DNA from 3 places in the Paenibacillus sp. JNUCC31 genome. Region 2 is predicted to be linked to each of the others. Evidence: riboswitches for the same ligand, from Rfam matches in the RefSeq annotation. Region 2 holds a riboswitch; each other region holds the start of a gene.
What was found. Region 2 has a riboswitch for cyclic di-AMP ahead of JNUCC31_RS26145 (C40 family peptidase). Riboswitches for the same ligand answer to the same signal wherever they lie in the genome.

Region 1: it holds a riboswitch for cyclic di-AMP, as region 2 does, so the genes downstream of both, JNUCC31_RS01275 (3D domain-containing protein) here and JNUCC31_RS26145 (C40 family peptidase) in region 2, are expected to answer to the same signal.
Region 3: it holds a riboswitch for cyclic di-AMP, as region 2 does, so the genes downstream of both, JNUCC31_RS22330 (HAD family hydrolase) here and JNUCC31_RS26145 (C40 family peptidase) in region 2, are expected to answer to the same signal.

The regions. Positions count from the first base shown of each region.
Region 1 is NZ_CP062165.1:318,173-326,452, reverse strand. It holds gene JNUCC31_RS01290 (M20 family metallopeptidase) at 1-348, opposite strand, end outside; gene JNUCC31_RS01285 (ABC transporter substrate-binding protein/permease) at 529-1,992, shown strand; gene JNUCC31_RS01280 (amino acid ABC transporter ATP-binding protein) at 1,979-2,701, shown strand; cyclic di-AMP (ydaO/yuaA leader) riboswitch at 2,927-3,123, shown strand; gene JNUCC31_RS01275 (3D domain-containing protein) at 3,126-3,788, shown strand; gene JNUCC31_RS01270 (polysaccharide deacetylase family protein) at 3,923-4,711, opposite strand; gene lpdD (prenylated flavin chaperone LpdD) at 4,868-5,212, shown strand; gene JNUCC31_RS01260 (PspA/IM30 family protein) at 5,333-6,004, shown strand; gene JNUCC31_RS01255 (DUF350 domain-containing protein) at 6,098-6,499, shown strand; gene JNUCC31_RS01250 (DUF4178 domain-containing protein) at 6,523-7,029, shown strand; gene JNUCC31_RS01245 (DUF4247 domain-containing protein) at 7,041-7,790, shown strand; gene JNUCC31_RS01240 (molybdopterin molybdotransferase MoeA) at 8,062-8,280, shown strand, end outside.
Region 2 is NZ_CP062165.1:5,904,869-5,913,148, forward strand. It holds gene JNUCC31_RS26120 (YkvI family membrane protein) at 1-596, opposite strand, end outside; partial or broken gene JNUCC31_RS26125 (xanthine phosphoribosyltransferase) at 802-1,386, shown strand; gene JNUCC31_RS26130 (hypothetical protein) at 1,484-1,813, shown strand; gene JNUCC31_RS26135 (hypothetical protein) at 1,935-2,153, shown strand; gene JNUCC31_RS26140 (carboxymuconolactone decarboxylase family protein) at 2,271-2,600, shown strand; gene JNUCC31_RS26145 (C40 family peptidase) at 2,709-3,173, opposite strand; cyclic di-AMP (ydaO/yuaA leader) riboswitch at 3,179-3,310, opposite strand; gene pelA (pectate lyase) at 3,718-4,677, shown strand; tRNA gene JNUCC31_RS26155 (tRNA-Leu) at 4,944-5,027, shown strand; gene JNUCC31_RS26160 (X2-like carbohydrate binding domain-containing protein) at 5,304-8,280, shown strand, end outside.
Region 3 is NZ_CP062165.1:5,154,584-5,162,863, forward strand. It holds gene JNUCC31_RS22315 (urease accessory protein UreF) at 1-351, opposite strand, end outside; tRNA gene JNUCC31_RS22320 (tRNA-Leu) at 769-851, shown strand; gene JNUCC31_RS22325 (glutathione peroxidase) at 996-1,472, opposite strand; cyclic di-AMP (ydaO/yuaA leader) riboswitch at 1,837-2,012, shown strand; gene JNUCC31_RS22330 (HAD family hydrolase) at 2,130-2,528, shown strand; gene JNUCC31_RS22335 (HAD family hydrolase) at 2,706-3,395, shown strand; gene JNUCC31_RS22340 (Nramp family divalent metal transporter) at 3,560-4,855, opposite strand; gene JNUCC31_RS22345 (organic hydroperoxide resistance protein) at 5,301-5,720, shown strand; gene JNUCC31_RS22350 (zinc ribbon domain-containing protein) at 5,929-6,174, shown strand; gene JNUCC31_RS22355 (hypothetical protein) at 6,279-6,557, shown strand; gene JNUCC31_RS22360 (thiol-disulfide oxidoreductase DCC family protein) at 6,703-7,125, shown strand; gene JNUCC31_RS22365 (DUF6612 family protein) at 7,226-8,089, shown strand.

The sequences.
Region 1 (8,280 bases), 2.0 Mb from region 2:
TTCATCCAGTATGGATTTAAGACCAACGGCAGCTCCCAGGCTCATCATGCAGATCAGATGATGACCGCAGGCGTGACCAATTTCAGGGAGTGCATCGTACTCACACAGGAGGGCAATGGTTGGACCTGGCTTGGAGGCAGAATACGTACCGATGAAGGCAGTATCCAATCCAAGAACAGGAGCTTCTACTGTGAATCCGTGATAGGCAAGTTCTTCCTTTAACCGAGCAGAAGCGAGATATTCTTCATTCCCGAGTTCGGGATGGGCACCAATGTATGATGAAATCTCCTTAAAACGGGAAGCATATTGATCAATAACCGTTAAAATTTGTGTTTTGGTATGTGTCATGATGGACTCCTTAGCAAAAATGAAAATAATTCAATAATTATATCATAGTTGCAGTAATTTTTTCAGAAACAAGCTGTAATCGTTCATGTCGAAATGCATTGCATAATCATGCATTCTACTTTATAATGACTCAGGCATCAACAAGAGAAGCACACAAAGTATTATAAGGGGAGAACAGGGTTGAAATTGATTAGTCGTTACACTATGATGCTGCTGGCTTTTGTGGTTTTGCTAACAACAGTTGCACCTGTTGCATCGGCAACGGGAACCACAGGCAATTCAAGCAGTAAAAAGCTGGTGCTCGGTACAAGTGCCGATTTTGCGCCATATGAATTCCATAAAGTCATTGATGGTAAAGACCAAATTGTGGGCTTTGATATTTCCATTGCCAAAGAAATTGCGGCCGATCTTGGCGCAGAACTTGTGATCGAGGATATGGGTTTTGACGGACTGCTGCCTGCATTGCAGAGTGGTCGTGTGGATATGGTCATCTCGGGAATGACACCGACAGATGAGCGCAAGAAAAGTATTGACTTTTCCGATACCTATTATAAATCAAAACAAGTTATCATGATACGTAATAAGGATAAAGACAAATATCCTACGATGGCTGAACTGGAAAATGAAAAAATTGGAGTCCAAAAAGGCTCCATTCAAGAAACGATTGGTCAGGGAATCCCAGGCGCAAAACTGACGGCACTCGATAAAATATCCGATATCGTGCTGCAATTGCAGACCAATCGTGTGAATGCGGCGATCGTCGAAGATACGGTAGCTGCTGGTTATTTGGATGATATTATCGGACTAGCTCCTGCTATTCCGGATGAAGAGCAGGTAGAAGCGGCGATCGGGATTCGCAAGGGAAATACGGAATTGCTGAACGCTGTGAACGGGACGCTCGAACGTCTGAAAAGCGAAAATAAAATTGAGCAAATGGTTAAAGAAGCGAGTCAGTTGAATGCAGACAAGCTGGACAAAAATCAGAACATTTTTGAAGTGTTCTGGCAGTACAAAAGCTTTTATGCGACAGGTGTGGGCTACACCCTTCTACTGTCTGCACTCGGTGTGATATTCGGGGTTATTATCGGTTTGATCATCTGTCTGTTCCGTTTGCATGACGTTGCGATTTTGCGCTGGATCGGTACAGCTTACGTTGAGGTCATTCGCGGTACGCCAATGCTGGTTCAACTGATGATTATCTATTATGGTCTTGCACTGACTCTGGGTATTAATTTCACGCCACTTCAGGCAGGTATCATTACACTTTCCATTAATAGTGGAGCTTATCTTGCGGAGATTTTCCGTGCAGGTATCCAGGGGGTAGATCGTGGTCAACTGGAAGCGGCTCGTTCGCTCGGAATGGGGAGAACTGCTGCAATGCGTTACATCGTGCTCCCACAGGCTTTCAAAGCAGTACTACCGGCGATCGGTAATGAGTTTGTGACCATTATTAAAGAGTCCTCCATTATTTCGGTTATTGGTATGGTCGACATTATGTACCAGGCAAGTGTAGTCAAAAATATTACGTACCAAGGAATGAACCCATTCCTGATTGCAGCAGCCATATACTTTGTGCTGACGTTCATTTTGTCCAAGCTGCTGGGTCGATTGGAAAGGAAGTTGAGTGCAAGTGATAGACGTTAGACAATTATACAAATCATATGGAAATAACGATGTGCTCAAGGGCATTAACGTAACAATCGGCAAAGGTGAGGTTGTCGTGGTCATCGGTCCGTCCGGATCGGGGAAAAGTACATTTTTACGCTGCCTGAACCTGCTGGAGCAGCCGACTTCCGGCGAAATTAATTTTGAAGGTGTGTCAATCACAGACCCCAAACACAACATCAACGCGACTCGTGAAAAAATGGGCATGGTGTTCCAGCACTTCAACCTGTTTCCGCACAAAACGGTGCAGCAGAACATTACAATCGCTCCCATTAAAGTGAAAAAGCAATCCGTTAAGGAAGCTGAACAAATCTCGGCAGAGTTGCTCAAGACGGTCGGCCTGTCCGACAAAAAAGACGCTTATCCGAATCAGCTTTCCGGTGGTCAGAAACAACGGATCGCTATTGCAAGAGCTCTTGCAATGCAGCCGCATGTCATGCTGTTTGACGAGCCAACTTCTGCACTTGATCCTGAAATGGTCGGTGAGGTGCTGGATGTCATGAAGCGTCTTGCTGAAGGTGGTATGACAATGGTTATTGTAACGCATGAGATGGGCTTTGCTCGCGAAGTAGGAGATCGTATTCTGTTTATGGATGGCGGGGTCATTGTAGAAGAAGGAACCCCTGCTGAAGTGTTTGGTGAACCCAAGCATGCTCGTACACGGGACTTCCTTGCCAAAGTGCTCTAATTTAATTCAAACATGACAAAACAGCCTTGTCGACACACAGTCGTTAAGGCTGTTTTGTCATGTGAACATAAGAATGGATTTACATAAAAAGTAACGTTTCTGTCATCAAAGGGACAACTTCAGTCAGACTGTATGTTGAAGGATTCGCATATTTTCAGCATTTGTGATGAACTGTTTCTCCATTTGGTAACATTTACTACGACTCATGGTTACAAAATTGTGATATATTTGTTCCTGCCGAAACTTCCGGACAGGAAGTGTGGGGGATGTAATGATGCAGAATGTGCAGGGGAAGAAAGATGGCACGCTGCTTGGGGTGAATTAGGGCGTACATATAGCTTTTGATGTAATTAGGACCTATAGGGTGGTCTCCTCCATCCGAATCCGACAACTAACTTCGCAGGCACAATGAGGGAGGAAGACCATGATTAACAAGAAACGTATAGCCAAAACAGCAACAGCTTTGCTGACAGCAGCAATGCTAATTCAGGCGGTTCCGGCTCACGCTGATTCAGTTCATGTGGCCAAAGAGGGGGATACCTTCTTCACCTTATCCAAGCAATATGGAGTTGGGTTAAACACACTCATTAAAGCTAACAGTGACATTTCCGCTTACAACATCTACGGCGGTTTGAAAATTACGATTCCAGGCAAAACAAACACAGTATCTGCAGCAGCGGCTACAAACGCAAAAACAATAACTACAGCCAGCCTTGATGTCAACGCAGATAACAAGGTAGTCCAAGCCTGGGGAAAAACATTTGACTACAGCAAGTCAGTCGATGTAAAAGCAACCGCATACTCTGCCGATCCTTCAGAAAATGGAGGATGGGGTGCTGTAGATTACTTCGGTAATCCGCTCGAATTGGGCACAATCGCAGTAGACCCGAGTATTATTCCACTGGGTACGAAGGTCCTTGTAACGGGTCATTCACATCCAGGACTTCCGAAACAGGCATTTGTTGCTACGGCCCGGGATGTGGGGAGTGCTATTAAAGGTCATAGGATTGATATCTTTATTCCGGGAAGCCAACAGTCTGTGAGTACATTCGGTATTCAGGATGTTGAACTTTACATTTTGAAATAACAATAAAAAATGGCCGCACATATCCAGTGCAACTGCACGTTGAACTTACTAATTAGTAAAGGGTGTCCTTCTGTCACGATGATGTGATTGAAGGACACCCTTTTGTTTTTATACGAACTCCTTACAAACAGATCTTACTTGCCTTTTGGCAAGCCCAGCATTTCGTCCAAAGTGACCAGCTCGTACCCCCGATTGCGCAATTCCTCAATAACTTCAGGCAGCGCCTCGATAGTGCCTTTCAGATTCGAACCCACCCCGCCACCTGCATGCTGCAAAACAATGGAACCGGGTTTAACGGCCGACAGAATGTTTTTCTTTACTTTGTCTTTGCTTAGGCCCTTCCAGTCCAGGGAATCAACGTTCCAGTTCACAATGCTGTAACGTTGATTGGCTGCCCACTGCAGCTGTTGTTCGTTAATGTCACCATAAGGAGGGCGGATCATCTTGGGAGTGTAACCCGCTAAATTGCGAATAATATCTCCGGTATGTAAGATTTGTTTGCGAAATGCATTCATGGACAGCTTGCTGAATTCCGGGTGATTGTAGCTGTGATTACCCACAATATGTCCTTCTTTCACCATGCGTTTCACCAAATCCGGATGTTTCTCCGCGCGACTTCCCACAATGAAAAAAGTAGCCCGTACCTTGTATCTTTTCAAAATATCAAGTACCAGCGGGGTGAACCTAGGATCAGGCACATCATCAAAAGTCAAAGCCACCTGTTTTGTTGAAGGACCATTGGTTTTGAATGTATCGGCATATTTCTGCCTAAGCTGTCCAAGTGTCAATTGTTCTTCCTCGGATGAATCCGACTTCGAAACAGGTTTATCTTGTGGGCTTGAAGCAGCCCTTAATTGAGCAGGGGCAAAGCTCCCTCCCAGAAGAATGACCATGATGGATAACATAATGAGGCGTAGACGCATGTTAGTGCCTCCTTTTCCCAAATTGCGTTCTCTTTGGTATGCCCGGGAATGCAGTCAATTATTCGTGATGTGTGAGATGTTTCATTGCTGATTGATGGAATTCGATCCATACTTCCACCATACATATCTCAGATAGAAAAGGATAGGTGGAGCAAGATGAGCACATACGACTTGAAAACCGTTCGTATACAGGTGATTGAGGCTGGAGAAGACAAAGTATTTCTGGTGACTGGAGGAAAATCACATATTGGAGCGGTAGCGACATTTTATCCGGATGGAGAACGGGTGAGCGGGGCTACGGTGCATATTCCAGGGCATAAAGAACAAGAATTGTGTGAGAGGCTTGCACGTAAAGCGGCCATGCATTTGAAAACAGCTGTGACCGTTATAATGGGAATTCATTTTGATGCAATTACACGGATGCAGATTGATGAGATTGTGCAGACTGCAGAGAGGCTGCTTGATGAAGAGTTGATTCAATTCGATCAGCTGATTCAATAGTTTCATTGGAGCCAAAATCGTCTTTTATGATTTTTTTTGTTAAAATTGAAACGAGTAGAAGGTTGCCACGTATGTATGATTATATACAAGGATGTAATATCGACTAGGAGGAATACCATAATGTCTATTTTCAAACGATTGCGCGATTTAACGATGTCTAACATTAATTCCATTATTGACAAGGCAGAAGATCCGATTAAAATGACGGATCAATATATCCGTGACATGCAGGAAGATCTGGAAGATGCAGAGAAAGCTGTAGCCGCACAGATTGCCATTGAGAAGAAATTTAAACAACTGTTCGAAGAACAGGAAGCTCTTGTGAAAAAACGTGAAGAGCAGGCTCACACCGCTGCCCGTGCCCAGAATATGGATCTCGCACGTCGTGCGCTGGAAGAGAAGAAAGTCGCTGAAGAAAAAATGGCCGAATACAAAACAAGCTACGACCAGAACAAAGCGTCTGCTGATAATCTTCGCGGCAAGCTCGACGAAATGCGCAAACAGTTGACTCAGATGAAAAATAAACGTGAGACATTGGTTGCGCGTTACAATGCAGCAAAAGCTCAAACCGAAATCAACAAGGCAATGAACGGATTTGGTTCTGACACAGCTAGCGCGGGTATGAAGCGTATGGAAGAAAAAATGATGCAGATGGAAGCTCAGGCAGAAGCCAGCAATGAAATGTCATCCAAAGGAAAATCACTGGATGATGAATTTGAAAAGCTAGGCAAAGATCAGGCTGTTGAGGATGAACTGGCTGCATTGATGAAGCAGTACGAAAATAAGAACTAAACCTTGTATAAGCAGGGGCACCAGCGGAGGAGAGACCAGCGTTTCTCCTTCGCTTTTAATTGCGGTTCATGTTGAGATGTGGGGGCTATGTAGATGGATTTGAACATTTTGGCAATGCTGGTCTGGACGTTATCGGGTTCGGTTTTGCTGTTTGTCTTGATGTATGTAGATTCGTTGTTCACAAAATATAAGGATTTTGCCGAAGTGAAAGCGGGCAACATGGCCGTTACGACACGCATGGTCATGAAGCTTTTCGCTCAAGGTTATGTGCTCGCTACCTCCATATCGACAGCGGGTCATCTTGGAGAAGCGTTACTGGTATCTGTCGTTTCGTTTATCATTTTGTTAATTCTGGAGAGTGTGGTTCATTTCATGATTCGGACGTGGGCTAATCTGGATCTGGATACGGGAATTCAGCAGGGAAAGACAGGTTACGGTTTATTCTCAGGTGCACTTCATATCGTGGGCGCATTAATTATTGCAGCTTGTTTATAAGATAAAGAACAGGAGTAATAGGCATGAGTGTGTGGAAACGGATTAAAGGGATATTAGCGAAACCGGAACCTCCCCGGGCAGAAAAAACGATGCTCCAACTGACACCTGGTGATATCTGCGAGGTTTCACTGGTAACCTATGAAGTTGTTGGACGTGTGCATCATCGCGCACGGAATGCGGCTGTCCTTACATTGCAGGATGGTACAGCAATTCGGCACTTGCATATTGAAGAACGGGAAATGACACGTTATGCTCTCTATACACCGATCGATGGTCGGCTTGATGCACCTGATGAGGTGCCTACCTTGCTGGACCTGGATGGGCGTGCGTATCACCTGGAGGAAGAATACGGAGGAATGGTAACCACTGCAGGAAGGACACCCTATGGTCAGGCTGGAGAGCAGCTCGTATGGCAATATCAGTCGGATGATAACAAACTTCTGCGTGTGGAGTGGCAAGACAGAAGATTTACACTGTATGAGGGAGAGTCCATTCTTCCTGCGGATATCAAAGTGATTCGTTCGAGCTAGGAGAGGTTCCAATGAAAAAGCGCTTGGCACACGGATTAAAATTAATGCTGGTTCTCAGCCTTGTGATGTCCCTGTTGTCCGCGTGCGGAGCACCTTCCGTTCAGGACACATATCCGCTTGAATCGGTCAGTGGCAGTGGTAACACAACGTCCTATGTGTACCGGGCTGCCGATCGAACGGTTCCGGAGGTAGCTCAGGAATTGTCTGAACAGCGTAAACCGGATCAGATTTCGGCGGAAAATACAGAGCGGATGTTCCTGGTGTATCAGGACCAGTACTATCATTTACAACAAGACCCGAATAAACCGGAGGATACCTTGGTTGAAGTCGATTCCAAGGAATATGTTCGGCAGAACTATGATTCATCCTTTTTGCAAGGGTACTTAACTGCAACGTTAATTGGTAATTTGTTTGATACTTTTGGAGGTCATCGATCCGCCGGAAAGTATCGGGGCTATACGAACAAAGACACGTACAAACCGAGTGAAGGTTCTTATCGAACGCCAACAAATAATGATAAAAAGGCCGCCCCACCGATTACGGTTGATCGAAAAGGATCAATTACCCGGCGTGGCAGCGATAAGGATTCGAGTGTAGGCTCGGGTGGAGGACTATTCAGTCGGAAAAAGGAACAAAGTAAGGGTACCATCGATCGTAACAAGAGCAGTGGTGGCCTGGGAGGATTATTTGATTCACCGAAGAGTTCTTATAAAAAGCCGAAAACAAGGGTTGGCGGCGGCCGGATCATGAGGCGCAGGTAATATGAATTCTTGGGCAGTGGTTTGATAATGGATATTGCTAAATGTTTGGCAAAGGAACAGTGAAAGAGGTAGGTGGAGAAGTTCTGCCACTAAAAATTACCTTGGACGCTGTTCTTTTTTTACGATTTACGTACATGTTGGGATTTACGCACGCGGTGAATAGTTGTCGCGGGCTGAAGACAGGTTGGGTTGTACTTGTCAACAACTGGCTTTCGAGCTACACTTTCTAAAACGATTAAAATGTCCTAGGGAGGATCATATACCATTGAAAATGAACTCACATTCGGTTGATATGACGACTGCCAAATTTGTCCGTAAGGCTATTCAGGTCCCGGATGCTCAAGCAAAAATTGCAGCTCATGTCACTTCAGGTCCGATAGAAAAAGTAACGCTAGAAACCGCGCATGGCCGAACACTTGCGGAGACGATCCATGCCCCTCATCCTTATCCGTTCTTTCGCCGCTCCGGAATGGATGGCTTCGCTATTCTA
Region 2 (8,280 bases):
GCCTGGGCAAGTGCCAGGTTGAATGAACTATACAACAGGGGAGATAACCAGACCTGGATTGGATGACTGTCAGTGGTTAACGTAATAAATCGGTCTGCGCCGGGATGATGTATGGTGCTTGTAATCATAAGCAGGGAGAGCAGCAGCATCATCGGTACCACGATGCTGTTCATTTGCAGAATGGCCTGGATACCCCGTCCAAGCAGCAGATATGTACCGATAAGCGTCACAATCAGACCGGTCTGGTAATGCATACCCAGATGTTCTACAAAGACAGAACCGGCTCCAGCCAGCATGACACTGTTTACTCCAATGAGAATCAGGAGGGTAACCCACGTAATCCATTTTCCTGCTTTCTGACCGAACAAATGCTTGTTGAGATCTTCATAAGAACGTGAGCCTGTATCGTGAGCAATCAGCATCATTTTCGTACCTAACCAGACAAATAGCATGGTGGATAAGCCGATGGTCATGGTGGCCCATTTGCCATACTGGGTAAAAAACTGCAATATCTCCTGACCTGTAGCGAAGCCGGCCCCTACGACCGTTCCAATGTATGTAAATGCGATCTGCAGCACCCGAAATGCCTGTTTCATGCGCTTCCCCTCTCAGGCCCCTGAATAGTTTGGACATGCGGGTGCCATGGTACAAGGTATGCTTGACCCATCAAAGTCATGACAATCGATGTGCATCTTTGGGGTCATTTGCATGCTCCGGACAAGGGGATAGTCAATTTCGCTTGAACTGATAGCCAGATATATGATACTTTTACGTCATAGGATAGGCTTGGGAGGTCAAATAATGGAAGTATTGAAACAACGAATTTTACAAGAAGGTGTAGTCATCTCGGATCAGGTGCTTAAGCTGGATGGTCTGCTAAATCATCAGATTGATCCTGAATTGACAATGGAGATGGGGCGTGAGTTTGCTGCTCGTTTCCGAGAAAGTGGTGTAACCCGGGTCCTTACAGTGGAGTCTTCCGGGATTCCGGTCGCCTTTGCTGCTGCCTATGAGCTGGGTGTTCCGCTGGTATTTGCCCGTCGCAAAAAAACACTTTTCTAGGCTGACCCCGACGCCTACTGTGAAAGAGTACCTTCCTTTACTAAAGGAATCGTAACGGATATCATGGTATCCCGCGAATACATTCATGAGAATGACCGTATTTTGTTCATTGACGATATCATTGCCAATGGAGATGCCGCTCGTGGTGTCATCAAAATTATTGAACGTTCGGGTGCGGAACTGGTTGGATTCGGTGTCGTGGTCGAGAAATGTTTTCAGGCCGGAGCACGTACCATTCGAGAACAGGGCATCCCGGTTGAAGCGTTGGTACGCATTCGTTCACTGAATGACGGTACCGTGCAATTTGATGATAATGAAATGTGACATTTTAAAGGAATAGGGCCTAATTTTTGAACAATGCCTTTGCATGACCGCCGATTTCATTTATAATGGGGTTATGTTAGGGAGAGGAGGCAACACCATGGGGAACCAACCGGCAACAGAACAATTTTTTATTGATAAGCTGGCGGAATCGAAAGTTCATTTTGAACGTGCCCTGGATTGTAAACATACGGAATTCGATGACCTTTATCCCTATATGATTGAACATCCTCAATTTTTCTGGTACAAACGCTACGTTGCCTGGTCAGAATTGCTGACGATTGTAGGCTTGTGCGAAGAGTTGTCCTTCTCTTGGAAAGAACAATTTACACCGCATCAAGTGGAGTACCTTGAAGAACGTGTGATGTCCGCCAAAGTGCTTGATTTTTGGTTTGAGAAGAACGACAGCAAAGAGCACGCGCAGCGGTAACTTTCAGTCGGGACATACTTTCGAATGACATGACAGTCCAATACAGTCACGTGAGACCTAAATGACTTTTCATTTAGGTCTCTTTTTGTAAATAATTTTTTGGAAAGTAGGCGCCGGGAATATGATCAGTGATGAAGAATTGGATGCACTGCGTTTATCGGGTGAAAAAGTAAGAGTGGTACGAGACGAGATTCAGTCGAATGATGTGACGGGCATTGTCGTAGCCTGGGACGGGGAGCAGGTGCTCATTCGCCGTCAGAATCGTCGTGTGGTCAAACTCGACCGGAATTATCGGTATCAATTATTCAGCGAACCACGCAAGAGCCTGCTCGAAGAATAGGACATGCCTTTTTAGGTTCATTTACCATGGATGATTTGGCATAATTGCACCTCTCGGGAGAGAAGATAGGTACAGTGAGAGCTTGTAACATATCAGCCGAGAGGATGTGCGGTAACCTTGACACTAATGAATGATAAGGTTCATGCCTATAAGGACCAGATTGGAGAATTAAGCGACGTGCTGCCTTCCGTGGTGAAGTCTTATCATGAGTTCACAGGAGAATGCTTTCAGGCAGGAGCGATGGATGCCAAGACCAAACAGCTGATTGCACTGGGCATCGGATTGTTCGCCAACAATGAGGTGTGTACGTTTTACCATGCGGAAGAGGCCCGTGCCAAAGGAGCGACCGACCAGGAGATTATGGAGACGGTTGCTGTAGCTGGAGCCGTAGGCGGCGGTCATGCGCTGTCACAGGGTGCGATGAGAGTCCAGAAGGCCTTGCATTAAAAAAGATGTATTGCAGCCTGATTATAACATCATGCCTATGCATTTGTAGAAAATCAATGTAGACAAAGAAAAGGCTTCGGTAATAACCGAAGCCCTTTCGTGTTCAACTTATATTTTGCCAAGCATCTTATTATACATAAACTGCCCTGTTACCCGGCGTGCTGTTACATAACGATCGTGGAAGTAAGGGGTGGATAATTGGGTGATGCTGACACCCTTGCTGCTTGAAGCGTGAGCGAACTGTCCGCCACCGATATATACACCCGTATGTGAAATGCCGTTGCCCATCGTATTAAAGAATACCAGGTCACCTGTACGCAGATTTGCTTTGGATACCGGAGTTCCGGCCTTAGCTTGTTGCTGGGAAGTGCGTGGTAATTCAATGCTATATTTGTTGAAAATATATCTCATAAATCCAGAGCAATCAAATCCAGCCATTGTCGTGCCGCCCCATTTGTAAGGTATGCCAGTCATGTTGTTAACGACGGTGTTAATACTGCTTGCCTCTGTGCTTGCTGCACCGGATGTAAATAGAACTGCTGCTCCAAAAATGGAGATAATAAGTTTTTTCAAAATCAATGTTCTCCCTTCGATGCCTACGGAGTTAGCTAAGGGTTCGGTAGAAGGTTCCCTATATTTCCTATGTATAAGAATAATTCACCCAAAATGGTTCCCCCGTTTTCAAACATGAAACTCGGCAAATGAATAATTAAGTTTTTGTAACCTTTTGAAACTATATTGCATAAATGCGAAAATGTCAAACGGGTTTTAATCCCTTCTTAGTACCTCAATGTTAACGGAATTCCAGCTTTCCATGTAGAAAAAACTCGGAAGTGCGTATCTAACCTATGACAAAAAAGTAACAACTGTTTCAAATGGATAGAAACTGGACAATGAATTGCTTTTTCGCAAGGGTTTGGATAACACTAACAGGAATCAAAGTAGTTGTTACATGTTGTTGTGAATATTGACATAATTCATTGTTTTGCATAGAATGGTTTTATCCAATCCACATATTGGATAAAAAGAAAAAGTTTGATTTTATAATCAAATATAAGGAGGGTAGGATCAGGGAAACAGTTTGCATAAAATGAATCGGGAGAGGTGTTCTAATCTGATGTTTAAATCAAAAGTAAGGTTTGCATCCTTTGTTATGGCTTGTACAATGGTTCTGTCTGTTATTGGAATAGTATATCAGCCAGTTGCGAAGGTATCTGCTGCAGACGCCTCGGGAACGACAGCGAGTATTGCTGATATCTTGAAAAATCAGCGTGCTGACGGAGGATGGAAGAAAGATTATAAGGAAACAAGCGGCGAGTGGGCAAAATCCACGATTGATAACAAAGCTACATACTCAGAAATCAGAAGATTAGCAAAGGAATTTAAGAAGACTAATGACCCGCGGTATTCGGCTGCTGCCATCAAAGGAATCAACTTTCTACTAAACATGCAATATTCCAATGGCGGATGGCCGCAAGTATACCAGAGCTCAGGTTATCACAAGCACATCACCTTCAACGATGATGCCATGATTAATGTCATGTACATGCTGGATGAAGTAGGTGCACGCAAAGGTGACTTCTCATTCATCGACAGCTCTCTTGCGGATCGCAGTAAAAAATCAGTTGCCAAAGGAGTAGACGCTATTCTGAATACACAGGTTGTCGCTAATGGCAAACTGACTGCATGGGGACAGCAACATGATTCCAGTTCCCTTAAACCTGCAGGAGCAAGAATTTACGAAGTGCCTTCTCTCAGTGCTGGAGAGAGCAGTACGATTGTGAAGTTTTTGAAAACAAGACCGTCAAACTCAAAAATTACAGCTTCAATCGAAGCGGCAGAAACCTGGTTCAACAAAGTGAAAATTACAGGGTACAAATATGTCAGAGAAAACGGGGATAGTAAACTCGTTGCTGATTCAGGTGCAGCGCCCATTTGGGCTCGTTTTTACGAAATTGGAACAGATAGACCGATCTTCGTAGGACGTGATGGGGTTGTGAAATACAAGCTTAGCGAAATCGATAAGGAAAGAAGAGGCGGATATGCTTGGTACGGTAACTGGCCTTCCAAGATATAGTTCTTTCACGCTTTTCATCAATTTCAATCAGAATCATAAAATAAACAATAACAATAATTTGACTCATACTTAATATCCAAACAAAACCAAGGGTAATACAGTGCTTGTTAACTGTGTTGGCCTTGGTTTTTTGTTTTACATGAAATGATGGATGAATACAGCTTTAAATATAGAATGAAAAAATTTTTTTTTTGTTGACACATATTATTCCACATGATATATTATTTCTTGTCGCCGCGATATAATATCTCGGAGATATGAGATACGCGGTCGTGGCGGAATTGGCAGACGCGCACGGTTCAGGTCCGTGTGGGCTTACCCCCGTGGAGGTTCGAGTCCTCTCGACCGCATCATATGTAAGGTGAAAAAGGTTCCTAGAATGGCATTTGTGCCATCAGGAACCTTTTTTTGTTGGTTTACGTTTTTAGTAGGTTTTCCTTTGTTTATTTATCCAGTAATGGAAAGATGTTCGTTCTGCGACGGTTTGCCCCTTTAATTCAGGTTATTTGTACGTAAAATACCGAATTGTACCTATTCTGTGCCTCAGGCATCCACTATTCTTTTCTCGTATGGAAGCGCTATCAACCATGATTTGAATGACCAAATTCAGAGGGGGTAGGGATAATTTGAAACGAATCGGAAAAAGGATGGCAATGTGTTTTATGGTATTCGTGATTGCGGCAGTGCAGTTCGGGATGATGGGGACGAGAGGTAATGTGGCACAAGCAGCAGATAAAAGTCTCGCCCAAAAGCCGTATATGGGCTGGAGCAGCTACAGCATGCAGGTGTATGACGGGGCGGGTAACTGGACATCGGCCGAGAGCATTAAGAAGCAATCAGATGCCATGCGTGAGAAGCTGCAGGCCCATGGCTATGAATACATTAATATTGATGCTGGCTGGAACGGGGACGAGGATGAATATGGCCGTCCTATTCCGAGTACTGTTCTTTATCCGAACGGATTTCAGGAGGTCATTGATTATGTCCATAATAACGGGCAGAAGATCGGGATCTATCTGATCCCGGGATTATCAATCACCGCCTATAACAAAAATCTTGAGGTTTATGGGACGGGTGGAGCATGTCGTATGCAGGATATCGCGGTAAAGCCGCTCGTTGTTATGGATGCTTGGGATTCGTACACGTACAAAATCGATTTTACGAACCCATGCGCACAGAAGTATGTGGATTCCATTGCCGATCTTCTGGGCGAGTGGGGCATTAACTTTGTCAAATTCGACAGTGTAACTCCGGGATCGGGAATCAATAACTTGAGTCGGGATGCACGCGGTGATGTGGAGGCGTGGTCCAAAGCCCTGGACAGAAATAACATCTGGTTTGAGCTTTCCTGGGCGCTCGACCATAATTACGTGGATTTCTGGAAAAAGTATGCGAACGGTTGGAGAATCGACTGGGATGTTGAAGCCTACGACAGCAGTAAGGGCTTAACGGAATGGTCGAGCATTTCACGTTTATTCCCCATCGCTGCCATCTGGTGGCGCGATGCAGGTCCAGGGGGTTGGAACGACTTTGATTCCCTGAATGTCGGGAATGGCTCGATGGATGGTCTGACCAGGGACGAGCGGAAGACCGCTACCACGTTCTGGGCAATCTCTTCAGCACCGCTTTATTCAGGTAATGATCTGACCAGGTTGGACAGCTATGGACTGGAGCTGCTTACGAATGATGAAGTCATTGCGGTCAATCAGGCCGGACGTCCAGCCCATCCGGTTTCCATGGACACCAAACAGCAGGTATGGTATGCCAATAACGGAGATGGTACGTACAGCGTAGCTCTGTTCAATCTGGGCAACCGGAGTGCAGAGGTGAAAGTGAAATGGAGCGATCTTGGCCTCGAAGGTCCGGCTTTGGTCCGAGATCTTTGGAGCCATTCCGAATTGGGAACTTTTAATACGGAATTTAGTGGCGGCGTGTTGGAACCCCATGCTTCCCGAATGCTTAAAGTAACTGCCGTGAGCGGCACATCGGCCGTTAATGATGATGACACGGGCATGCGTTATAGTGGGGATTGGAAGCGTAACGGGGGCAAGGAGCAAATCGATGGCAGACAGGATCTAAGCATCGCCATTACGGATTCCTCGACCACAGACTCTGCGAATACGCAGCAAGGAGTTGACTTGGAAGCAGAAGTGGACCCAATCACGAATGTAGAAAATGCTGCAAATGCGGTTTCAATGGATGCTGCTGCCGTTACCGATGTGGTTTACATTAATGATGATGACAGCCATATTCAATACACGGGTTCATGGAGTCCAAATACCGGCAGAAGTTTCGGGGATTACAAAGGAGATGTACATTTTACTGAAACCGACGGCGATTATTTTGAATATACCTTTACTGGAACAGGCATTGACCTGCTGACGGAGAAGGATCAAGGACTGGGAGACATGATTGTTACACTCGACAATGGAACGCCTGAAACGGTAAACGCTTATACCAGTGGTGAACGAGAAGTCCAACAGGTGCTGTATCGTGCTGCCGAACTGGATAGTGGTTCGCATACCTTGAAGGTGGTCAAAAAATCGGGCCAATATATGCTGCTGGATGCACTTAGAGTAACAACGGAAATTCCCACAGGAGGGCAGAACAGCACGATTAGTCCGGCTTCTGTTGACTTTGACAAGGCCACAGAACAACAGAAGGATATTGCTGTCACGCTGTCATTGAATGGAAATACACTGATCAGTATTGAAAATGATGGGGTGCAGCTTAATGAAGACGACTATACGGTGGTCGATGACAAACTGAACATCAAGAAAGAATATCTCACCCAACTGCCTATAGGGGCAAATGACTTGACCGTCAATTTCAGCGCTGGTGATCCGCAGACTCTTAGAGTTAAGGTCAATGATACAACAGGCATTCGTTATGTACTGATCAATAACGACGACCCGGCAATGAAATACAATGGCTCATGGTCCCGCAGCACTGGCAGAGGAATGGGCGACTATAAGGATGATGTACAATATACCGAGACAAATGGTGATTCCTTTGAGTATATCTTCCGAGGTACAGGGATCCAGTTGTTCACGGAGGTAGACCAGTCACAAGGGGATATGGATATCTATGTGGACGGTCAGTTCAAGGAAACGGTCAGTGCTTATCGCAACGGACGGTTGGCACAGCAGAATCTGTACAGCATCTCGGGTCTGCCGGATGGGCAGCATACGCTGAAGGCCGTCAAGAAATCAGGTAGATTCATGCTACTTGATATGCTTAAGGTTGAGCTTCCGAATATGATTAATCCGGTGAATGCGAGCTTTGACAAATCAACTTCCGCTCAGGCTGATATTGATGTCACGCTGCTGAAACAGGTGGAAAGCTTCAAGGGTATTACCAACGGCTCTAATGAATTGATTCGGGGCACTGATTATACAGTTAATGGAGATCACGTTACACTGAGCAAAACGTATCTTGCTGCCCAGCCCGTTGGAACGTTGAATCTCAGTTTTTCCTTCGGTGGTGATTACCTCAATGACGTACATTCGGCGACGGCGAATGGAGATTTCTTCGAATACACCTTCAAAGGGACCGGTATAAGCTTGATTACACCTACGGGACCGGAGCAGGGAGAAGTGGATA
Region 3 (8,280 bases), 750 kb from region 2:
AATCCAGGGGTGGAGTGCGTGAGCCAGCTTAATCAGTCGTTTGCCCATTGTGGAGGCGTGTTCTCTGAGGTGTACTGGGGTCCGCTGGACATGGACGAGCTTGTCGATGAGAGCTGTACGCCACGCGTCATTATGATCTGTGGCAGTGTAGATACCTTTAATCGCCATGCCTTCCAGACGGACGATGCTGGGGTGCAATTGACAGCGCATGAATGATTCAAGATCTTCGGCACTACGAATGGTCCCTTCAGTGATATGGGTATCCATGCCGAAGGAATGGGTGAACCCTCCTACCTGGATAGAGGAATCAAGCAGTTTGACGTAATCGAGCAGCTTATTCCCACGGTTCACAGTCTTTCGCCTCCTACGTTCGTTTAATGTTATGTTAAATAACATTAAACTCCTTTTTAGTTCGCTTTATGTGTGTAAATCCGAATTATATAATATATATATTCACATAAATATCCGCTTTTTGTCAATGGTTTCTTGGTTTTTAAATTTGGGAATCTTATAATGTTAATTTATATAACTATGAATGTTATATTTGGAAAAGTGAATGAGTTGTCTGTCTCTTATAAAAGTAGGGGGGATCAGCCGAATCGAATATTAAACGAGATCAAATTTAATCATATGCGGTTCATAGGAGAAAATGACGAGATAATACGATTTATGGAAGGAAAATCGCAGTTGAAAGGATAATATTAAAAATGCTTTACATTTAAACATGAACCGGGTATAATCAATTCTGTTGCCGATTATTTACGACATGCGGTCGTGGTGGAATGGCAGACACGCTATCTTGAGGGGGTAGTGGGCGTATGCCCGTGGAGGTTCGAGTCCTCTCGACCGCATCATAAGAACGATGAAGAAGAAGCTTCCCATACGGGGAGCTTCTTTTTTTGGCTTTTTACAGTATAAATGGTTCAGACAAAAAAGGTCATCCGTTTACCCCGTTTGCAGGTTCATTCTGTCTGCAGGGTCCGGATGGCCTTAACTTATTTAAGCAATTCTTTGATGTCTGCTTCAATTTTATCAGGTGTTGTTTTGGGGGCATACCGTTTCAGAACACGTCCATTCTGATCCACAAGAAATTTGGTAAAGTTCCATTTGATGGATTTGGAGCCAAGTACGCCCGGTGCTTCTTTGGTAAGATGCTGAAATAGAGGATGAGCGCTTGAACCGTTCACATCGATTTTCTCAAACATCGGGAAGCTGACACCATAGTTCATCTGACAGAACTCGGCAATATCATCCGAAGAGCCTTTTTCCTGTGCAAACTGGTTGCTTGGAAATCCGAGAACTTCAAATGGGGAATCTTTGAATTTGTCCTGAAGTTCTTGCAGCCCTTTAAATTGGGGCGTGAGACCGCATTGACTTGCTGTGTTCACGATAAGCAGTACTTTGTCACGATAGTTGGACATTTCAACTTCCTGACCGCGAAGGGTGTTTACTTTGTAGTCGTAGACTGATATGAGAATCGCCTCCATTTCATATTCTTCTTATCTCCTATTATATTGATGACAATTAAATATTGCAAAATTTAAATTTATTTTAGCACAATGTAAGCCTTTCGTGTATGAACAGTGAATGATTAGCTATGTGAATTTCGCTAAAGGGAGAATTAGAGAGCTTTGACGAGATGGGTAGAGAATGGATATGTTGTAAGCGTTATTATTGAAGTGAAATGGCAAAAATCCACCGATTCGGTGATCTGCACAGACTTTACACCGGTAGGGCATGGGTGTATGATTCATATCGTAATTCCAATTAAATTAAATTTTACATGAAAAACGAAACAAACGATAATATCGCTCTGATTATGTTCACAAAGGAACGATGTTTTAATCGCTGAGTTTCCATTCATTCATGGGTGGGAAACGGGGGAACCAACAGGATGAACTGTCCAGGACAGTAGGCATCCATGGGGTGAATTTTCCGGTGACAGCCGGAAATAGGGCGACTCTCGCGTCCGAATCCGTCAGCTAACCTCGTAAGCGTTAAAGGGAGAGGCAACAAGCCGTACGCTGGTTCATAGTGTCTTTTTGCTGTGGATTAATGAAGAAGCGTCCGGGAGGCCTTGGTCCCCCACGCTTCTTTTTTGTTGTCTTTTCACGCCAAGGGAGGAACGAATGATGGATAAAGAGATGATCTTAGTGACTGCTCCAAATGAAGCAGGACGTAAATTTATCAAATTGCTGATGTACAAAAAAATGCCGTTTGCCGTTCTGACCAACAGTGCAGGTGAAGAGCGCAGGCTCCGGAGAATCGGTGTGGAGCATGTCATTCGCATGAACACGGCTGCAGCTCAGAAATGGTTTTTGCCGCAAGGCAGTGTCGGCAATGTTTTTATTTTTGAAAATAGCCTAAACCTGACCTGTCGATATTTGCAAATCTGCCGCTCATGGACATCCAAGTCCTTGTGTGTCATTACAGAACAGAGCCATCCGAAAGGGATCTATCGGGGGATGGGAGCTGACCGGATTGTGTACTCTTTAAATGGGGAAGTGGGGTTCCTGCTTAATGGGTAGTGTTTAGTTGTTGTTCCTGTTCCATACCTGTGATTGATCCGGTGTCAGCTGCCTGTTATAATTGAAATCATAAATAAACGGAATCTTGAGGAGACTCATGCATGATGGTGGGTCTTCTTTTTTATGGTTTGGGAAATGGGGATAAGAATTTCCTGTGGCTAACGAGGAGGAATAGGCGTGCCGGAAGTACGTGGGATAAAATGGTTGTTCTTTGATGTGGGGGATACGCTCGTGGACGAATGGGAGCCGGTGGATGATATTATCGGTCAGTTCGTGCGTGAGGCTTGTGCGCTTGGTTATCAGGTGGAGATGCAGACGGTGCGGGAGCTATTTGCCGCCTCTTATCGAAATTATGAGCAATGGCCGATGAAATTGGCTATTCGAACCCTAATCAGTGATGAGGGGCACCGCGAACAGATCCAGGAGAAGCTGAAGTTCCGCAAAGAGCTTGAGCGCCCCTTCGCGTCAGCCAGTTCTGTTCTCCAGACGTTGTCGCAACACTATAAGATTGGCATTATTGCTAATCAAAGCCCGGGAACAGAGAGTCGGCTGGATAGCTATGGTTTGCGCAAGTATGTGGATGTGCTGGCCTGTTCGGCTGAAGAAGGAGTGTCCAAGCCTGATCCTGAACTGTATGCTGTGGCGCTGAAACAGGCAGGGTGCAAACCCAAAGAGGCGGTTATGATTGGAGATCGGATTGATAATGATATTATTCCGGCCAAGAAGCTGGGCATGCATACGATCCGAATTCTACAGGGTTATGGCAGATTTCAGCCAGAGCTTGCAGACGAAGATCGTCCCGACTGGACGATTGAATCACTGGAGGAACTACTTCCGTTGTTGGTAACTCAGAAATCAGACAATTAACCTATAGCGTTATATGAGATCTAATCGATATGGATATAGATATGGATTAGGATTAGGATCAAGTTGCACCAACACCATACAAAAGGCTGATCGACTCAAGAGATATGTTACTTGAGAGGATCAGCCTTTTTGAGTTATGAAAAATATTGCTAGTTGCCGCTTACCTAGAATAACAGAATGGTCTGGATGATCAGATACACATTCAGGATAACGATAACTCCGGCAATGATCCAGGAGATGATTTTGAGCCATAACTTATTGGCAAATGCCCCCATGCTTTTTTTGTCACTCGTAAACATCACCAGCGGGATGACGGCAAAGGGCAGCTGCAGCGACAGTACAACCTGACTCAGAATGAGCAGTTCCTCTGTTCCGTGCTCTCCGGCAATGGCTGTAACGATTACAGCCGGGATGATGGCGATTAGGCGTGTGACCAGACGACGAAGCCAGGCCGGAATACGAATGTTCAGGAATCCTTCCATTACAATCTGCCCGGACAGCGTTCCGGTGAGTGTTGAGTTCTGGCCTGAAGCCAGCAGCGCTACACCGAACAGGATGCTTGCAATGGTGGTACCCAGCAGAGGTGTCAACAGATGGTAGGCATCTGTAATTTCCGCAACCTGGGTCATGCCTGCACTATGGAACACGGCAGCTGATACAATCAGGATGGCTGCATTGATGAACAGGGCCAGCGTTAAAGCGATGGTTGAATCCATGGTGGAGTACCGAATCGCTTCTTTTTTACCCTGGGGTGTCTGTTCAATCTGACGGGTCTGCACGATGGAAGAATGCAGATACAGGTTATGGGGCATGACAGTTGCACCGATAATTCCGATAGCGATGTAGAGCATGGCTGGATTTTGCAAAATCTCGGCACTGGGTACAAAACCATGCATGACGCCGCCCATATCCGGTTTAGCGAGAAACAGGTCAATACCGAAGCAGAGGGCGATGGTAGCCATCAGCACAATGACGAGGGATTCCAATGCGCGGAAACCTTTATTTTGCAACAGAAGAATGACCAGTACATCAACTGCGGTAATAATAACGCCATATAACATGGGAATGTTAAAGAGCAGCTTAAGCGCGATCGCTGAACCAATGACCTCCGCAAGATCGGTGGCTGCAATCGCAAGCTCACACAAAATCCATAACATCATGACGACAGGCATACTGAACCGTTCACGACAGGCTTGAGCCAGATCTCTACCCGTAACAATTCCGAGTTTACCAGCGAGTGACTGCAGCACAACTGCCATCAGGTTCGAGATCAAAATAACGGATAATAAGGTATACCCAAACTGTGAACCACCCGCAATATCGGTTGCCCAGTTTCCGGGGTCCATATAACCTACGGCAACCAGGTAACCTGGACCAACAAAGGCAAGGAATTTTTTCCACCATGCAGCATTCTGAGGCACCTTCATGGAGTTATGGGCTTCCCCCAGAGAAGGGGCCATACCCGCAGCCAATGGCTCATTTGAAGGAGTCTTGAAGAGATTTCTTTTACTCATAATATAATCACCCGACTTTGAAGTATTGATATTCTATATGAAGAGGAAACATTGTGTCTCCTTAGATTAAATTTGAAAATTGAAACCCAAATCAAAAGCGTTAATAAACTGCTTTCGATATATCCAAACGTTTATGTCGATACATACATTGTACTACTTCAATTATTTTTGTCTAGTGCAACTTTTGTGTATAGGGACAAAATATGGCGAGGAGTGAATTGTGCCTTAGTATATTACCCAAGCTTGGATAAATTACCTATGATGTCTCACATGCATGAAAATGATAAAGATGTAAAAGCTGAATAAGGGCTCCAGTACGTTTCAAAATAAGCCAGAAGTTTAAATTGAATAGTAGGCAGTAAAAAAATCGAAGGTAAAGGAGAGATTTTTAATGGAAGCTTTATATACAGCAACAGCGACAGTTAAAGGTGGACGTACAGGTTCAGTGGCTTCTTCGGATGGTGTGCTCAAACATGATTTGAAAATGCCTAAAGAGCTGGGTGGTTCCGGTGGTGAAGGGACAAACCCCGAGCAGCTTTTTGCCGCTGGATATGGAGCATGTTATGAAAGTGCACTTGCCAATGTCGCCCGTAAAGCAGGTGTGAAGCTGGAGAATGTGGTCGTTACAAGTAACGTATCCATCGGCAAAGATCCTGCGGATGACGGTTTCCAACTGTCGGTTCGTCTGGACGTGAGCATGCCTGGCGTGGATCACAGCCAAGCTGAAGATCTGGCGCGCAAGGCACATGATTTCTGTCCGTACTCCAAAGCAACACGCGGTAATATTGATGTGGTACTTAATGTAGTCTAAGCCGTGACTCGATGGAGTAACGGGGAACATATTGAAGCAGAGTATCCTTGGATACCTGATGTTCAAGCACAAGACCCTGCTGGTATTCGGCAGGGTTTTGTATTTTAAAATACAGTTTGTGATGCAGGAAATTGCATGTTGAACAGCGTACTATTTTACATAATCTACTCTTGCTTGATGTCATACATTCGAAGAAGGGGGAAGGATAATGAGTATTGAAGAGATGATCGAGCGGCGATTTGTATGTACAAAATGCAGGGGGACGGGCTGTAACATTAAGGAAGTATCCATGTCAGGGGCAGGTCTTAGCAAGATGTTTGATATTCAGCACAATCATTATCTCTTCGTCGCCTGTTCTTCTTGTGGGTATGTTGAAGTGTTCGATCCAGACGTGCTAAAGGGTAAAAAACAGGGGCAGGTGGGTACCATTCTTGATATTCTGTTTGGTGGATAAAGGTGTGTGAGTTGACATCGAACTAAAATTTCTTTAATATGACTTAGTACTGAGAAGTGTCAATGTCAATGCATGAACCAAATTTGAATTAACAGGTGATATCCATGTCTTATAGACCAAGTATTGCAAAATTGCAAGTAGCCAGCAAAAACGAAAAAGACGGATTGTATGAATTTACCATGAAATTGGTAGATGGCACACAATGCCGTGTATTCTATTCCAAATCCCCAGAATGGAAAATGACTGCAATTAGCCGTCTGCAGAAAACGCCTTGTCCAGTATGCCGCAAAGATTTCATTTGCAAATGCATGGACCAGTGGGCAAATGACTTGCATCAACAAATGATCGATGACCAATGGATGGAAAAGGCAATTGCTGAGTAATTGCTAAGACAGATACGAGCGTGGGCACAGAGCCTGCGCTCTTTTTCTATTTTCCGTTACACTTAAATAAAATGTGAAAAAAAACGGCCGGGATGACTCAAAACGGGTAAGTTACTCTAATAGCACACGTGAGGAGGCCACGATTATGACAGTGAATCAAACGGATCAGCATCAAGGACACCCGATTGTGCTTGTAGATGGAGTCTGTCATTTCTGCCAAGGATTAACGAAGTGGATTATCAAGCGTGATCCCGAGGGGACATATCATTTTGCATCACTCCAATCGGATGTAGCGAAAAAATTGCTTGAGAAGGGCAATCTGTCCACAGACAGCATGGATACATTTGTACTCATTGTGGACGGAAAATATTACACACGTTCAACTGCAGCGCTGAGACTTGCCAAAGGGCTCAAATTCCCTTATCCATTATTGTACGGGTTGATTATTGTACCGAAATTTATTCGGAACGCCATCTATAACATGGTAGCTCGCAACCGGTATCGCTGGTTCGGTAAAGATGAAGCATGCATGTTGCCTACACCCGAAATAAAGGATCGATTTCTTTAAAAAAGCTGACATGAGACATATTGTATCATTACTTGTTGATTAATAACGGAAATAATTGGGTAATGACTACGGATAAACTGTATATTGGGAGGCAAATCATTTGAAGAAGTGGACTACATTATTTATTGGGGCATTATTAGCAGTAAGCATGACAGCTTGTGGTAGCGATGCGGATAACAGTACGGCAACACCCCCAGCTGGCAACGAAACGTCTAACGAGGGCAATACAACAGCGGAGCAGGAGACAAAGATCCCTACATTGGACGAGTTGATTGAGAAAACGAATGCTGCGACCAAAGACATGAAAAGCTTCACGACTGAAGCCAATATTGATCAAAATTTGAAACTGGCGGCTGGCGAACAGTCCCAGGATCAACAGGTGAAAACATCGCTGAAGATGGATATCATTAAAGATCCGATGATGATCTATCAGGAGATGAAAATGGAAATGTCCGGACAGGAAGCGCAAAATGTGAAGCAGTACATCACTTCGGATAACATCTATTCGCAGGTGGGAGAGCAATGGGTCAAAATTCCCGACGAACAAACGAAACCACTGATTGAGCAGATGAAGGCAAGCATGAATCCGGAAGGTGAGCTGGAGCAATTCAAAAAGATTGCCGAAGACACCAAGATTACGGAAGAGGGAGACAACTACGTCATTAACGCTGACGTATCCGGTGATAACGTGAAGGAACTGGCCAAAGCGGTCATGGAGCAAAACGGATCGGATCCTCAAACTCAAGCGATGCTTGATCAAATGAATATTACCAGCATGAAAATGAAATATATGATTAACAAAGAAACCTACCTGCCTGCAAATACGGATGTCAACATGGTCATGGAGATGGAGCAGGAGGGACAGAAAATTTCGATGGACATGAAAATGATCAGCACGTTCTCCAACCATAACGGCGTGGAAGAGATCAAGATCCCGCAAGAAGCATTGGATAGTGCGAAATAAGAATCCATCAGCTGTAAGCGAATGTTTATTCTCTGATGAGAATATACTCCTATCCAGTAATAGGATGATATATCGTTTGAAAGGCACCTTTGATCCATTTGTGTGAACAGACACGTTCCACGAATGAATCAGGGGTGTTTTCTTTTTTTTTGCTTGCATCCTGGTCGAGTTCAAGGTGGTATAGTATAGTC